DNA from 3 places in the Enterobacter cloacae complex sp. HYC074_NIDB genome. Region 3 is predicted to be linked to each of the others. Evidence: predicted binding sites of a transcription regulator. Region 3 holds the regulator's gene; each other region holds the start of a gene.

Region 1 (5,214 bases), 850 kb from region 3:
CCGCCGGACAGCGTTGTCGCTGACTGCCCCAGACGAATATAGGTCAGACCCACATCCATGAGGGTTTGCAGCTTACGCGCCAGCGCAGGGACGGCGTCAAAGAACTCGCGCGCCTCTTCGATGGTCATATCCAGCACTTCGTGGATGGTCTTGCCTTTGTACTTAATCTCCAGCGTTTCGCGGTTATAACGCTTACCTTTACACTGGTCGCACGGCACGTAGATATCCGGCAGGAAGTGCATCTCAACCTTGATTACGCCGTCGCCCTGGCACGCTTCACAGCGGCCGCCGCGCACGTTAAAGCTGAAACGGCCTGGCGTATAGCCGCGTGAACGCGCTTCCGGCACGCCGGCAAAGAGTTCACGTACGGGCGTAAAGACGCCGGTATAGGTCGCCGGGTTGGAACGCGGCGTACGGCCAATCGGGCTCTGGTCGATGTCGATAACCTTGTCGAAATGCTCCAGCCCCTGAATGTCGCGGTACGGTGCAGGTTCAGCCAGCGTCGCGCCGTTCAGCGCCGTCTGCGCAATCGGGAACAGCGTATCGTTGATCAGCGTCGATTTACCGGAACCGGACACGCCGGTGATGCAGGTGAACAGCCCGACAGGCAGCGTCAGGGTCACGTCCTTCAGGTTGTTGCCGCGCGCCCCGGTTAGCTTCAGCACTTTTTCCGGGTTCGCCGCCACGCGCTGTTTTGGTACTTCAATTTTGCGCTTGCCGCTCATGTACTGGCCGGTCAGCGACTCGGGCACCGCCATAATGTCTTTCAGCGTCCCTTCTGCCACCACCTGTCCGCCGTGCACGCCAGCGCCCGGGCCGATGTCGATCACGTGGTCAGCGGCGCGAATGGCGTCTTCGTCGTGCTCAACCACAATCACAGTGTTGCCAAGGTTACGCAGGTGAACCAGCGTGCCGAGCAGGCGTTCGTTGTCGCGCTGGTGTAGGCCGATAGACGGCTCATCCAGCACGTACATCACGCCGACTAAGCCTGCGCCAATCTGGCTCGCCAGACGGATACGCTGGGCTTCACCGCCGGAGAGCGTTTCAGCCGAGCGGGAAAGCGTCAGGTAGTTCAGGCCAACGTTCACGAGGAACTTGAGGCGATCGCCGATCTCTTTCAGCACTTTTTCAGCGATTTTCGCGCGCTGGCCGGAGAGCTTCAGGTTGTTGAAGAAGTCCATCGCGTGGCCGATGCTCATGTCTGAGATGGTCGGCAGCGCCGTGTTTTCGACAAACACGTGACGCGCTTCGCGGCGCAGGCGCGTGCCCTCGCAGGTGGCGCAGGAGCGGTTGCTGATGAACTTCGCCAGCTCCTCACGCACCGCGCTGGATTCGGTCTCTTTGTAGCGGCGCTCCATGTTGTGCAGCACCCCTTCGAACGGGTGGCGACGCACGGAAGTGTCACCGCGATCGTTCATGTACTTGAACTCAATGTTCTCTTTGCCGGAACCGAACAGGATCACTTTATGTACGTTCGCGCTCAGGCTGGCCCACGGGGCTTCAACGTCGAACTTGTAGTGCTCCGCCAGCGACTTCAGCATCTGGAAGTAATAGAAGTTACGCTTGTCCCAGCCGCGAATGGCGCCACCCGCCAGCGACAGCTCCGGATTCTGGATCACGCGATCAGGGTCGAAATACTGCTGAACGCCCAAGCCGTCACAGGTCGGGCACGCGCCCGCCGGGTTGTTGAACGAGAACAGGCGCGGTTCCAGCTCGCGCATGCTGTAGCCGCAAATCGGGCAGGCAAAGTTGGCGGAGAAGAGCAGCTCTTCCGCTTTTGCATCGTCCATGTCTGACACCACCGCCGTGCCGCCCGACAGTTCCAGCGCCGTTTCAAAGGATTCCGCCAGACGCGTCGCCAGATCTTCACGGACCTTAAACCGGTCAATCACCACTTCGATGGTGTGTTTCTTTTGCAGCTCCAGCTTTGGCGGATCGGACAGGTCACACACTTCGCCGTCGATACGGGCGCGGATATAGCCCTGGCTTGCCAGATTTTCCAGCGTTTTAGTATGTTCGCCCTTACGCTCTTTAATGATTGGCGCCAGCAGCATCAGGCGTTTGCCTTCCGGCTGCGACAGCACGTTATCCACCATCTGGCTGACGGTCTGGGCCGCCAGCGGAACGTCGTGATCCGGGCAGCGCGGCTCGCCCACGCGCGCATACAGCAGACGCAGGTAGTCATGGATTTCGGTAATGGTACCGACCGTGGATCGCGGGTTATGCGACGTGGATTTCTGCTCAATGGAGATAGCAGGAGACAACCCTTCAATGTGGTCGACATCCGGTTTTTCCATCAGCGACAGGAACTGACGCGCGTACGCCGAGAGCGATTCAACGTAACGACGCTGTCCTTCGGCATACAAAGTGTCGAAAGCCAGTGAGGATTTGCCAGACCCCGAAAGCCCGGTCACGACGATGAGTTTGTCGCGAGGGATTATGAGGTTGATATTCTTGAGATTGTGGGTGCGGGCGCCCCGAACTTCGATCTTATCCATTCACCTTTCCCGGTTGGAACACGGATTGCCTGATTTGTTTGAAGGACAAACGGCTGTCAGAAACGGCTAATTATGACACAAAATGACCTGTTTGAATATACAGTATTGGAATGCATTTTCTGATTCACTGTGTAACAATGTCGAGTCCGCGAGAGAACTCTGGAACATGCTACGCAACTATCAAAGTGTCGCATGGAAATGGTACACTCGCGCGTTTACACTATTAAGAAACGTATTCAGGAGACACGAACATGGCCAGCAGAGGCGTAAACAAGGTGATTCTCGTCGGTAATCTGGGCCAGGACCCGGAAGTACGCTACATGCCGAGTGGTGGCGCAGTTGCCAACATTACGCTGGCTACTTCCGAATCCTGGCGTGATAAAGCGACCGGTGAAATGAAAGAGCAGACCGAATGGCACCGTGTTGTGCTGTTTGGCAAACTGGCTGAAGTGGCCGGTGAGTATCTGCGTAAAGGCTCTCAGGTTTACATTGAAGGCCAACTGCGTACCCGCAAATGGACCGATCAATCCGGTCAGGAAAAATACACCACGGAAGTGGTGGTGAATGTTGGCGGCACCATGCAGATGCTGGGTGGCCGTCAGGGCGGCGGCGCACCGGCAGGTGGCGGCCAGCAGCAGGGCGGTTGGGGCCAGCCTCAGCAGCCGCAGGGCGGCAATCAGTTTAGCGGCGGCGCGCAGTCCCGTCCGCAGCAGCAGTCTGCTCCGGCACCGTCTAACGAACCGCCAATGGATTTCGACGACGATATCCCGTTCTGATATCCAGACGCGTGAAACACAAAAAACCCAGATAATGTCTGGGTTTTTTTATAACAGGCTATCAGGTAATCACCATCGGCCAGTCTGGTGGGGTGTGGCTCATGGCTTCAACCATCACCACTTTAATGTTTTCCCAGACGGCGGCTATATCCACCAGCGTAATACCGAGCAAACCTGTTGCGAACCAGCATGCGGCGCCTAACCCTAACAGGGTGCTAATCACAGCAAGACCTGCGTAGTCGGACTTTCGGAACTGAATGTTTAACGTGCTGGCCAGGAACATCAAAACCGCGCTCAACAACGGCCAGCGCAGGAGCACCATGCTGGTGGTAATGGTTGCCATAAAACTCATCCTCGACAAAACAGACGAACTGGAATGAAACAATGTTTCTCGTTACATAAGATGTGTGAACTATATCACATTTGCTGTTTTATTAGCCAGTATCCGCGTGAGGTAAAAGTGGGTTTATTACCAGGGAAAATATATCGTCGTCGCTCGTATCCGCGTCTGGTCGGAATTTTTATTTTTAATTCATTCAGATAGCAAAACCTTTGCAAAACATCTTCGGCTGTATAGCGTTTACAGCAGTATGTCTATGGATTATGCTTGTGTGGAACAATAAATGTACCCGCAGAAATAATTCATCGCATTGAATTAATTACCTTTTTTGGATTTTATATTCTTTATTTTACACTCAGCATGCTCTTTGATTTCGTGGTCTTATTCTTTTATTCAGATATGAGTTATTGCGGTTGCTCTCTCGATTAATGACCTGCGAAAAGATAATGAAAGAACAAAGACGCGAGATTATTAACGACAGCATGCAGGCGCTGCACGCCCTGGCGAAGCTGATGCCGCAACTCAACGCGCAGTGTTCGCCGGTGGAAATGCTGGAAACCATCAACAGCGCTCTGGGGGCAAATCTCTCGTGGGTCAGTGTCGAATCCGCAGACGGCCCGCGCGTGGTTTGTGCCGGCGACGTGACGTGTCACGCCTTCAACGTGGCGGATTTTCTTGCCAGCACCCTGTTGCAGCGGCATCACCGCGCCTGGCGGGTTATCTACTGGAAAGCGCATATTGGCCGGGCGGTATTTTCCCCTCAGCACCCGGGCTATGCGCGGCTGCAAAGCGGCGTCCTGTGTAAACTCTCAGCGCATGGCAGACAGTGCAGTGGTTATTTCTTTTTGGCTTTTAATGGAAAACTTACCTCGTTGCCGATACTGAAAAATATCGTGGTGGTATTGGTTGAGAAGCTAAAAGATTATTTTGATGACATCATCGTGCGGGAAAAAACGGCGCAAGAAATGCAGCGCGTCGTCACGCAATATAAAACCTTATTTGAGCGTGCGCCGGTATTAATGAACGCCTTTGACAGGCATAACCGGTGTGTATTGTGGAATGCCGAATGCGAAAAAGTCTTTGGCTGGAGTATGACTGAAATCGACGAGCACCCCGATCCGCTGGCCCTGTTTTATCCGGATCCCGAGGAGCGACAGCGCGTGCAGGAGTCGGTTCGTTTCGCACCACTTAAGGATATGTACGAATGGCACCCGGTGCGTAAAGACGGGACGCAGTTAACGATTCTCTGGTCAAACATCCTTTTGCCGGATAACTCCATTCTCAATATTGGCCTGGATATCACCGAACGTAAAAAAGCAGAACAGCAGCTGACCGTCAAAGCCACCACGGACGATCTGACGGGCTGTCTGAATCGCTCGACAATCTTACAGCAGCTCAAAATGGCGCTGGCAGCCAGTTCGCCGCAGGATGTCAGTAGCCACTTCTGTCTCCTGATGTTCGATCTCGATTATTTCAAGCAGATTAACGATCGGTGGGGACATCAGGTTGGCGATGCGGCATTGATTCACTTTTGCGACCGTATTCGCGAGGTGAGCCCGGCCGGGTCAGCGCTGGGACGGGTGGGGGGCGAAGAGTTTGT
Region 2 (5,214 bases), 720 kb from region 3:
TCGGCAGCGTAGCGCTGTTGACGGAGCAGACCTTTACGCAGGAAAGCGGAACCCGTGCGCAGCGTTTTGCTTATCCCTTCAGCCGCGATGTCGCCGATATAGGGCGCCAGCAGTTCCGCCGGGTCGAATTCAGCCTGATCGCTGAGTGCAACGAAGTTCTGTACCACCTGAATATCGCCTTCGACCTCCAGCTCACCGCTGCGAATAAGCGCCGTCATCTGCTGACGGTCACGCAGTTTTGGTAAGACGCTCATGTGCGTAATTACCGAGCAATCAGCTTCGCCTTCCCACTCCCCCAGAACGTCAAGCCGGCGTTCGCTGAAGACCAGCACAAGCGGCGTCGAGAACTCCTTTAACACGATGCGCAGCACCTTTCCGTTAAGCCGCTGACGTGCGGTTTTCAGCGCCGGAGCGCGATACAGAAAGGCATTCAGTACATTCTCGATGCCTGCGGTGACTAAGGGTTTAATGGGCACGGGAAACCTCCACTCAGAACTTGTAACCACGATGCAGCGCGACGACACCCGCCGTCATATTGAAGTATTCCACGTTTTCAAACTCGGCATCCTGCATCATCGCTTTCAGCGTGTCCTGATCCGGGTGCATTCGGATGGATTCGGCCAGATAACGGTAACTTTCTGCATCGTTTGCCACCAGCTCGCCGATGCGCGGCAAAACGTGGAAGGAATAGGCATCGTAAGCTTTGCTCAGCGGGTCGATAATCGGTTTAGAAAACTCGAGAACCAGCAGTCGGCCGCCCGGCTTCAGCACGCGGTACATGGAGCGCAGCGCTTTATCTTTATCGGTCACGTTACGCAGACCGAAAGAGATGGTGATGCAGTCGAACGTATTATCCGGGAACGGCAGCGCTTCGGCGTTGGCCTGAACATATTCAACGTTGCCTACCACGCCGATGTTACGCAGCTTTTCGCGTCCCATTTTCAGCATGGAGTCGTTGATATCCGCCAGCACCACGCGGCCGGTTTCGCCAACCAGACGGGAGAATTTAGCGGTCAGATCCCCTGTGCCTCCGGCTAAATCCAGCACCGTTTGTCCACGGCGCACGCCGCTGCAATCAATAGTGAAGCGCTTCCACAAGCGATGAATGCCGAATGACATCAAATCATTCATCACATCGTACTTCGCCGCCACGGAATGAAATACGTGGGCCACCATGTCAGCTTTCTGCGCTTTGGCGACAGTCTGAAAGCCAAAGTGCGTTGTGTCTTGTGAATCGTCAACCATCTCAGAGCCTGCTAATCAGTCAAATGTTCGTGAAGTGTAACAGATTGGGCGCATTTGCCCTACGTTTCAACCACCGTGAAAGAAACGTGCCGGCTGCGCTTCGGGGGATAAACTCGCCGCTAAACCGTTGTCTTCATTGCGGCTATTTTGCTCACCGTCGCCTTCACGCAGACGAAACTCTTCGTCCTGAGCGGTAGCCTGCTCCACCAGTTCCGGATTAATCTCGCGTTTAACTTCCACCCCCAGGCTGCGAAACGCCTCCGCCTGCGCCAGCAAATTGCCACGCCCGGAGGAGAGTTTTTTCATCGCCTGGCGGTAGTTATCCTGCGCGCGATCCAGGCTTTGCCCCACCGAGGACATATCGTCCACAAACAGCCGCATTTTGTCGTACAGCTTGCTGGCGCGATCGGCAATCTGCTGCGCGTTACGGCTTTGGTGCTCATAGCGCCACAGGTTGGCAATGGTACGTAACGCCACCAGCAGCGTGGTGGGGCTGACCAGCATAATGTTATTTTTCAGCGCTTCGGTGATCAGTTCGGGCTGTCTGTCGAGCGCCAGCAGGAAGGCTGGCTCAACCGGAATGAACATCAGCACATAATCCAGCGATCGCAGCCCCGGCAACTGTTGATAATCTTTTCTGCCCAGCAGACGGATATGGTTACGCACGGAGGCGATGTGCTCCTGCAACGCTGTTTCGCGGGTGTAGTCATCTTCCGCGTTGAAGTAGCGCTCATAGGCCACCAGCGTCATTTTGGCGTCGATAACCACATCTTTGCCCTGTGGCAGACGAACAATGACATCCGGCTGCATCCGCGAGCGCGCATCGTTTTCAATGCTGACCTGCGTTTCGTATTCGTATCCTTCGCGCAGGCCAGAGGCCTCCAGCACGCGCGTCATGACCACTTCGCCCCAGTTTCCCTGCGCTTTGTTATCACCTTTCAGTGCGCGCGTCAGGTTAACCGCCTCCTGCGCCATCTGCGCATTCAGCTGCTGGAGATTACGAATTTCATGCGCCAGCGTGTGGCGCTCGCGGGCCTCCTGACCAAAGCTGTCCTGTACCTGACGTCGAAAGCCGTCCAACTGCTCACGCAGGGGCGTCAGCAGGCTGTTCAGGCTCTGACGGTTCTGCTCATCCACGCGGCGATTGCTGTGCTCAAAAATGCGGTTCGCGAGGTTCTCAAACTGCTCGCTAAGACGCTGCTCGCTGTTGATCATCTGACGGATTTTGTCTTCGGCGTGCAGTTGGGTGGACTCAAGGCGGGTGGTCACTTCCCGGAGATCGGCCTCCAGCGAGGTGTTAATGTCGCGCAGATTGCGCAGTTCGTTATTGAGCAGTTCACACTCATCGCGCCAGTGGTCACTCAGCGCAAGCTGTTGTTTCGTCGCGCTGAGTTCGGCGACGATCTCTTCGCGCTCTGCCAGCTGATCGGCTTTCTGCTGAGCATGTTGGTAGCCGCAAATGAGCCAGCCAATCCCCACGCTCACCAGCGCAACTACCGCATAAACCAGGATTGAAATATCCACAATGCCCCCTGCATCCACGTCTAACCCGCACAAAATAGAATTGTGCTGTATGAACGTCCAGTTTGAAAGGGTTTTCCTGCGAGGCGTTACGCAAAAAGAAAAGGCCGAGCATGTCGGCCTTTTAGCACTGAAGAGAGAATTAGATCAGGCGGCGCGCCGCTTCAACCACGATTTTCACCGCATGGCTTTCAGTCTGCTTCATGGTTTCAGCGTTCGGGATCTCCTGTTGGGTACGGTTGACGATAACGCCCGCCACCATACCGGCACGCAGACCCTGGCTCGCGCACATGGTCAGCAGCGTCGCAGATTCCATTTCGTAGTTCATGACGCCCATCGACTGCCACTCTTCCATGGAGCCTTTGAAACGGCTCACCACGCGACCAGAGAAGGTGTCGTAACGCTCCTGGCCCGGGTAGAAGGTATCGGAAGAGGCAGTTACGCCCACGTGGGTGGTGGCGCCCACGGATTTCGCGGCTTCAACCAGCGCGGTGGTGCATTCGAAATCGGCCACTGCCGGGAATTCCATCGGAGCAAAGTGCAGGCTTGCCCCGTCCAGCCGCACGGATGCGGTGGTAACCAGCACGTCGCCCACGTTGATGTGCGGCTGAATGGCGCCTGTGGTGCCGATGCGCAGGAAAGTACGAATGCCCAGCTGCGCCAGCTCTTCAACGGCGATAGAGGTAGACGGGCCACCAATACCGGTAGAGCACACGATCACCGCTTTACCGTCCAGCTCTGCGCGCCAGGTGGTGAATTCGCGATGCGCTGCCAGCTTAACCGGCTTATCCATCAGCGCGGCGATCTTTTCCACACGCTCTGGATCGCCAGGGACGATAGCAAGCGTAGCCCCTTGTAAATCGTTTTTAGTGAGGCCGAGATGAAAAACATCAGACTTAGACATAGGTGACTCCTCTGTGGGTCGGTTTGTCAGAAGAAGTAAAACGGTACTTTACAGAAGCAATGTGCATTATTTCGTGACACACCTCACCATGAATGAAAATGATTGCAGTTAATTTCCATAAAATAGTGATTCACATCACATTAACAAGTTATATCGCCGGGTGCTGCACAAAAGATAGACGCTATAAGGCACTGTGGGTTGTTAACCTGGTGTCTATATTTATCTTTGCGCTAATCCATTCATTGGTACGGAGAATGCCATGACTGAAAAAACCGGTTTTGCACCTGCTGCGGCCCCGCACGCTTCAACCATCGTCTCAACCCCTGAAGAAGCCATTACCGCAGGCGAGACCTCCATTCCCTCCCAGGGAGAGAACATGCCAGCGTACCACGCGCGGCCAAAATCTGCCGATGGCCCGCTGCCCATCGTGATCGTGGTGCAGGAAATATTTGGCGTTCATGAACATATTCGCGACCTCTGCCGCCGTCTGGCGCTGGAAGGTTACCTGGCCGTTGCGCCGGAACTCTATTTCCGTCAGGGCGATCCGAATGATTACAGCGACATCCCGACGCTGTTCAGCAACCTGGTCAGCAAAGTGCCGGACGCGCAGGTACTGGCCGATCTCGACCACGTTGCCAGTTGGGCGGCGCGCAACGGTGGCGACCCGCACCGTCTGATGGTGACCGGCTTCTGCTGGGGTGGACGCATTAGCTGGCTGTATGCCGCGCACAATCCGCAGTTGAAAGCGGCCGTGGCCTGGTACGGCAAACTGGTGGGCGAAAAGACGCTGAACTCGCCGAAACATCCGGTTGATATCGCCACCGATTTAAATGCCCCGGTGCTAGGGCTGTATGGCGGTCAGGATACCGGCATTCCGCTTGATACCGTCGAGACCATGCGCCACGCGCTGCGGGCGGCAAACGCGAAGGCCGAAATCGTGGTGTACCCGGATGCGGGACACGCGTTTAATGCCGATTATCGTCCGAGCTATCACGCGGAATCCGCGAAAGATGGCTGGCAGAGAATGCTGGCGTGGTTCAGCCAGTACGGCGGGAAGAAAGCGTAATACCAAAAGCCCGGTGGCGGCTACGCCAACCGGGCAATCCAGCACCACTACGCCTGACGCAAATTCTGCGCCGCCTGCACCATGTTCGCCAGCGCCGCGCGGGTTTCAGGCCAGCCACGGGTTTTCAGGCCGCAATCCGGGTTTACCCACAGACGTTCCGCCGGGATGCGCTGGGCCGCTTTTTGCAGCAGCGATTCAATCCACTCCACGCTTGGCACGTTAGGGGAGTGAATGTCATACACGCCCGGCCCGATTTCGTTCGGGTAGTCGAACTCTTCGAACGACTCCAGCAGCTCCATGTCTGAACGCGAGGTCTCGATGGTGATCACATCGGCGTCGAGCGCGGCAATGGAGTCCATGATGTCGTTAAATTCGCAGTAACACATGTGGGTGTGGATCTGCGTGTCGTCCTTCGCGACGGCCGCGTTGAGGCGGAAAGCCTCCACGCCCCACTGTAAGTAAGCATCCCAGTCGCTGC
Region 3 (5,214 bases):
CATCACACTGATCCGTGCGGCATTGCGCAGGGCAGAAGATTTCAGTGAAAGATAGCTTTTGAGCGCGGGCAGCAGCGGCAGCCGTTTTTGCTTATCGGCCATCAGGTCGCGGGCATAAAGCGGGCGCTGGGTGCGTAACACCCGGGCGATGCGGCTGAAATGCCAGGCAGCAAATTGCCCGACCGGGTTATCCGCGTGCTGACGCGCAATCTTTTCCAGCGCGCCGAGCTGTTTGTCCATGTTAAAGCGCGTCGGGTAGCGGTGATAGAGGATATCGTCAGCCAGCACTCGCAGGCGGGCCGCGACGGTCTGCGCGTTCCAGCGGATCACCGCTTCTGCATGGCTGCGCTCCACCAGCTTTTGCACCTCTTCCGGATTATGAAGGCTGACGGAGATATGCTCCTGCAAATCCAGCCCGACCTGGAAGATTCGCAGCAGCCGCTTGTATTCATGATTTTTGTTGGCGGCAAGCATGTGCAGCTGCTGATAGCACTGGCTGATCAGATCCACCACTTTTTGCTGGCGCGCCAGTAGCGGCGGCAGGGATTTTTCCGGGTCGGTATGTTGAGTGAGCAGGGTGTATTTTGCTTCGCAGTATTCAGCAAGCTGCACGTAGAGCAGGCTCAGGGATTCGCGCAGCGGCTGTTCCCGCCACAGCCAGAACCAGAACCAGTTAAACAGCCCGTACCACAGCGTGCCGAGGGCGTAGATCAGCAATGGCTCCCACACCGGCATGTTGCCTGCAAGGCTTAAGGTGAAGATGGCGGCAATCAGCGACGCGGGAAGCAGGCGGGCGTGTAGCGAGCTGATTTCGGCGGTGACGCCGAGCGTCATCGCCAGCACGGTCAGGATCAGAGGCAGAGGAATGTCGCGGGCCAGTAAGAGCTGTACGGCAAGGCTACAGCCGGCAAACAGGCAGCCGCCAATAATCAGACGTTTAAAAAAGCGTTTATGGGGCGTATCCAGACCGGCAATGTTGCAGCAGGCGGGCACGAGGGAAAACAGCAGGCCTTGCTGAAGATGTCCGAGGATCAGGCCCACGGCCACGGGAAGACACAACACCAGCGTTTGTCGCAGTGCGTAGTTAACTTCCGGGTGATAGATCAGCCTGCGCCACATGAGGAGTAGAGACAAAAACGGCGTGCCACCCTGCGGCGGCACGCCGTTTGACCGGAATTAACGGGTCCCGTAAACCACGATGGTTTTACCGTGGGCGGAGATCAGGTTCTGATCTTCCAGCATCTTCAGGATACGGCCCACTGTTTCACGGGAGCAGCCGACGATCTGACCGATTTCCTGGCGGGTAATTTTAATTTGCATACCGTCAGGGTGAGTCATGGCGTCTGGTTGTTTCGCCAGGTTCAGCAGCGTCTGCGCGATACGACCGGTTACGTCCAGGAAGGCGAGGTTACCTACCTTCTCAGAGGTCACTTGCAGACGGCGTGCCATCTGGGAAGAGAGACGCATCAGGATGTCAGGGTTGACCTGAATCAGCTGACGGAATTTCTTATAAGAAATTTCAGCCACTTCACATGCTGTTTTTGCACGAACCCAGGCGCTACGTTCCTGGCCTTCTTCAAACAGGCCCAGTTCACCGATAAAATCGCCCTGGTTCAGATAAGAAAGGATCATCTCTTTCCCTTCTTCATCTTTGATCAGCACGGCCACCGAGCCTTTAACGATGTAATACAACGTTTCCGCTTTTTCACCCTGGTGAATCAGCGTGCTCTTTGATGGGTACTTATGAATGTGGCAATGAGACAAGAACCATTCGAGAGTCGGGTCTGTTTGCGGTTTGCCAAGCACCATGCGCTGTTATCCTCTGTTATAAGCTGTCACCAGAGTCATAAGATGCATCCGGACTCTGGGGTTGCAATCGAATTCTTACCCATACCTGGGAAGTCGGCTGTCGTAACGTTTCGCAGCCAGTAAAGTTTGATGTCCTCTGCATACATGTGTAACGTCAATGTATTACTGTAGCATCCAGAGTGTTTTAGCATAGCTTTCGCCGCGTGTCTCCTGGTGTCTCGCTTCAGCATGACGCAGGTCGCCTTCCGTTGCGAGAAATGTAACGTACACGTAATCTGTCATAAAAAATGCAACGTTGGAGTGAGTGAATATGCAAGCGCGTGTGAAATGGGTTGAAGGGTTAACGTTCCTGGGCGAGTCTGCTTCCGGGCATCAGGTTTTGATGGATGGCAACTCCGGCGATAAAGCGCCAAGCCCGATGGAGATGGTGCTGATGGCGGCGGGCGGATGCAGCGCGATCGACGTGGTGTCGATCCTGCAAAAAGGCCGTCATGGCGTGACCGATTGTGAAGTGAAGCTGACGTCAGAACGTCGCGAAGAGGCGCCACGCCTGTTCACGCATATTAATCTGCACTTTATCGTCACCGGCAAAGAACTGAAGGATGCGGCGGTCTCGCGTGCGGTTGACCTGTCTGCGGAGAAATACTGCTCTGTGGCGTTAATGCTGGAGAAAGCGGTAAACATCACCCATTCGTATGAAGTGATAGAGGCTTAATTATTGGGGCATCGTGCGTGTTGATGCCCTCACCCTAACCCTCTCCCACGGGGCTGAGGGATCCCCAGTAATATGGTCATGCCACCATGACCATATTACTGTACTCTTTTCCCAGCTTTTTCATCTCGTTACCTATATTCAGTCGCCTTACTTTATCAGGCTCATGCCGGATCACTTCTTCTGCCAGACTCAGGTAGGACAGAACCCGTTTATGCCTGACGCTGCTTGCCTGATAGTGCCTGTGTAAGCACTGTCTTTCGGCCCTGTAGCCTGCCAGCCACATCACCAGACTTGCCATCGCCGCCACCATATTCAGTACTTCCAGTCGTCCTTTTCCCTGGCTCCGGCTCAGCCTCAGACCGAACCCGAAGCGTGGACTCTTGTCGTCCCGGAAGTTTTGTTCTATCTGCATTCTGCGGCTGTACAGCGCCATTATCTGGTGTGGCTCCAGACCTTCTGCATTACTGAACAGCAGCCACGGCTCCCGTGCGCTGCTGCGGTGTTCCCGCTGTGTTTTTGGCATTCCGCCCTTTCCATGACGCCCTGCTTCCGGGCGCCTGTGCAGATAAAACCGTCCGTAACAGGGCGTACGTGGTTTACGGGACAGGACACCGTGCCCCACGCAGACCGGTTGCCCGGAGGCCTCAAGCTCGCTGATTTTCATCCACTTTTTTTCTCCGTCCAGCCGGAAGCTGATGCAGCCCCTGACCCTGCCGGTAAAGCTCCAGCCCAGCTGGCTGACATGCCGGAACCAGTCTGTTCTGAAGCCGGCATCCGTAATGACGGTGACGGCTTTATCTTTCGGGATGGCATCATGGAGGCGGTCAAGGAAGCGACACTGTACATCGCTGTTCTGCGCCAGCTCTGCGGGAACCACCTCACTCATAAGAGGAAGTGAACGACCATTACAGAGCAGGCTTGCCCGCAGAAGATGCCAGTTCCTGTCATGCCAGCCTGTCCAGTCGACAGCGATAACACAGAAGGGCATCACGGAGGTGATGGCATGTGTGAGGTGGTGCTGAATACGGGGAATATCACGCTGGAGAGCGGTATTGCCCAGGGCACGGTCAACCCGTTTAATTTTATTTTTGACGTGCGCCCTGCCGGGCAGGGTTCGTCCCAGGCTGGTCAGGGTCAGTCTGGCGCCGTGGGTGAGGGCAACAGCCATGGAAACAAGGACATTAACCCGAAAGCTGTGAATGTCCGGTAAAGACGCGGAGAAAAATTTCTGGCAGACTGTCTGTAAAGGCACGATGAGGTCTCTTCTGATTTGTTAGCGCAACCAGTAGATCACACTTCATCGTGCTTTTCATTTTTCTGGGGAACCCTCAGCCCACGGGGAGAGGGAACATGTTCACGCGATTTGCTTTCCTTCCATCAGCCGCTGCACCAGCGGTGTCATGATAAGTTCCATTGCCAGCCCCATTTTTCCCCCGGGCACCACTAACGTATTCATGTGCGAAATAAACGAACCTTGTAGCATCGCCAGCAGCCAGGGGTAATCAATGCCTTCCAGGTTGCGGAAGTGGATCACCACAAAGCTCTCGTCCAGGGAAGGGATGCTTTTTGCGGCGAACGGGTTGGAGGTGTCCACGGTGGGGACGCGCTGGAAGTTAATGTGGGTTCGGGAGAACTGCGGCGTCAGGAAGTTGATGTAATCTTCCATGGAGCGCACCACCGAGTCCATGACCGCCTCTCGCGAATGGCCGCGCTCGCTCATGTCACGCGTCAGCTTCTGGATCCACTCAAGGTTAACAATCGGCACCACCCCCACCAGCAAATCCACGTGGCGCGCCACGTCGTGCTGAGGCGTCACCACGCCGCCGTGCAATCCTTCGTAAAACAGCACGTCAGTCGGTTCCGGCAGCGGCTGCCAGGGCGTGAACGTGCCGGGGACCTGGTTCCAGGGCACGGCTTCATCGTAGGTGTGGAGATACTTGCGGGACTGCCCGGTACCGCTTTGCCCGTATTCACGGAAGGTTTGCTCCAGCAGGCCGAAGTCATTGGCCTCCGGGCCGAAGTAGCTGATGTGTTTACCCAGATCGCGCGCCTTGCGGATGGCCATATCCATCTCCGGGCGCGTGTAGCGGTGAAAGCTGTCGCCTTCTACCTCGGCCGCCCGTAAGTTAAGCTGGGCGAAGATCTTGCGGAAGGCGAGGCTGGTGGTAGTGGTTCCCGCCCCACTCGAACCCGTAACGGCAATAACCGGATGTCTGGCAGACATAGCAACTCCCTGACTGGAAAAGTGTAAAGATCAGCCATGAAACGCGTTGCGGGGCATGATATTGACCGTCTCATGCAGTTCGGACCATACCAGCACCACGTCGCCGCTTTTAAGCTGGCGCTTAACATCGTTGACCTTTTGTTCAAGCGAACGTTCATGTTCACCATAATCGGTGCCTTCGCGCAAGACAAAGCTTTCAATCAGATTATCGAGCGTGTCGGGAGAGAGATCCTGCCAGGGAATAATCATTTTTTACCGTCCAGATAGGCCGTTAACCAGTCGGGAATACGCGTCTCAAGCCACATTTTTGGCCGACGCAGCGTGCCGCCGACAAAACCGACGTGTCCCCCGAATTGGGTGAGCTGATACTCCACGTTGGCCGGCAGATGATCGGGCGCCGGGATCGAGTGATGATCCATAAACGGATCATCTTTGGCGTGGATAATCAGCGTGGGTTTCGTGATTT

The links. The regulator CRP, encoded in region 3, controls carbon source genes, mostly activating them, when cyclic AMP is high. The targets are predictions, from matches to a motif close to ATGTGANNNNNNTCACAT.
Region 1: the regulator CRP is predicted to act here: its motif matches at 3,680-3,697, upstream of O1724_RS02000 (YjcB family protein).
Region 2: the regulator CRP is predicted to act here: its motif matches at 3,794-3,811, upstream of udp (uridine phosphorylase).

What each region holds. Positions count from the first base shown of each region.
Region 1 is NZ_CP114214.1:408,019-413,232, forward strand. Features, by position in the region: gene uvrA (excinuclease ABC subunit UvrA) at 1-2,498, opposite strand, end outside; gene ssb1 (single-stranded DNA-binding protein SSB1) at 2,750-3,274, shown strand; gene O1724_RS02000 (YjcB family protein) at 3,336-3,617, opposite strand; gene O1724_RS02005 (sensor domain-containing diguanylate cyclase) at 4,061-5,214, shown strand, end outside.
Region 2 is NZ_CP114214.1:285,026-290,239, reverse strand. Features, by position in the region: gene ubiJ (ubiquinone biosynthesis protein UbiJ) at 1-476, opposite strand, end outside; gene ubiE (bifunctional demethylmenaquinone methyltransferase/2-methoxy-6-polyprenyl-1,4-benzoquinol methylase UbiE) at 490-1,245, opposite strand; gene rmuC (DNA recombination protein RmuC) at 1,312-2,769, opposite strand; gene udp (uridine phosphorylase) at 2,909-3,670, opposite strand; gene O1724_RS01420 (dienelactone hydrolase family protein) at 3,930-4,736, shown strand; gene metE (5-methyltetrahydropteroyltriglutamate--homocysteine S-methyltransferase) at 4,784-5,214, opposite strand, start outside.
Region 3 is NZ_CP114214.1:4,352,272-4,357,485, reverse strand. Features, by position in the region: gene O1724_RS21275 (YccS/YhfK family putative transporter) at 1-1,119, opposite strand, end outside; gene crp (cAMP-activated global transcriptional regulator CRP) at 1,177-1,809, opposite strand; gene O1724_RS21265 (OsmC family protein) at 2,120-2,524, shown strand; gene O1724_RS21260 (IS4 family transposase) at 2,601-3,692, opposite strand; gene O1724_RS21255 (phosphoribulokinase) at 3,879-4,748, opposite strand; gene O1724_RS21250 (YheU family protein) at 4,779-4,997, opposite strand; gene O1724_RS21245 (hydrolase) at 4,994-5,214, opposite strand, start outside.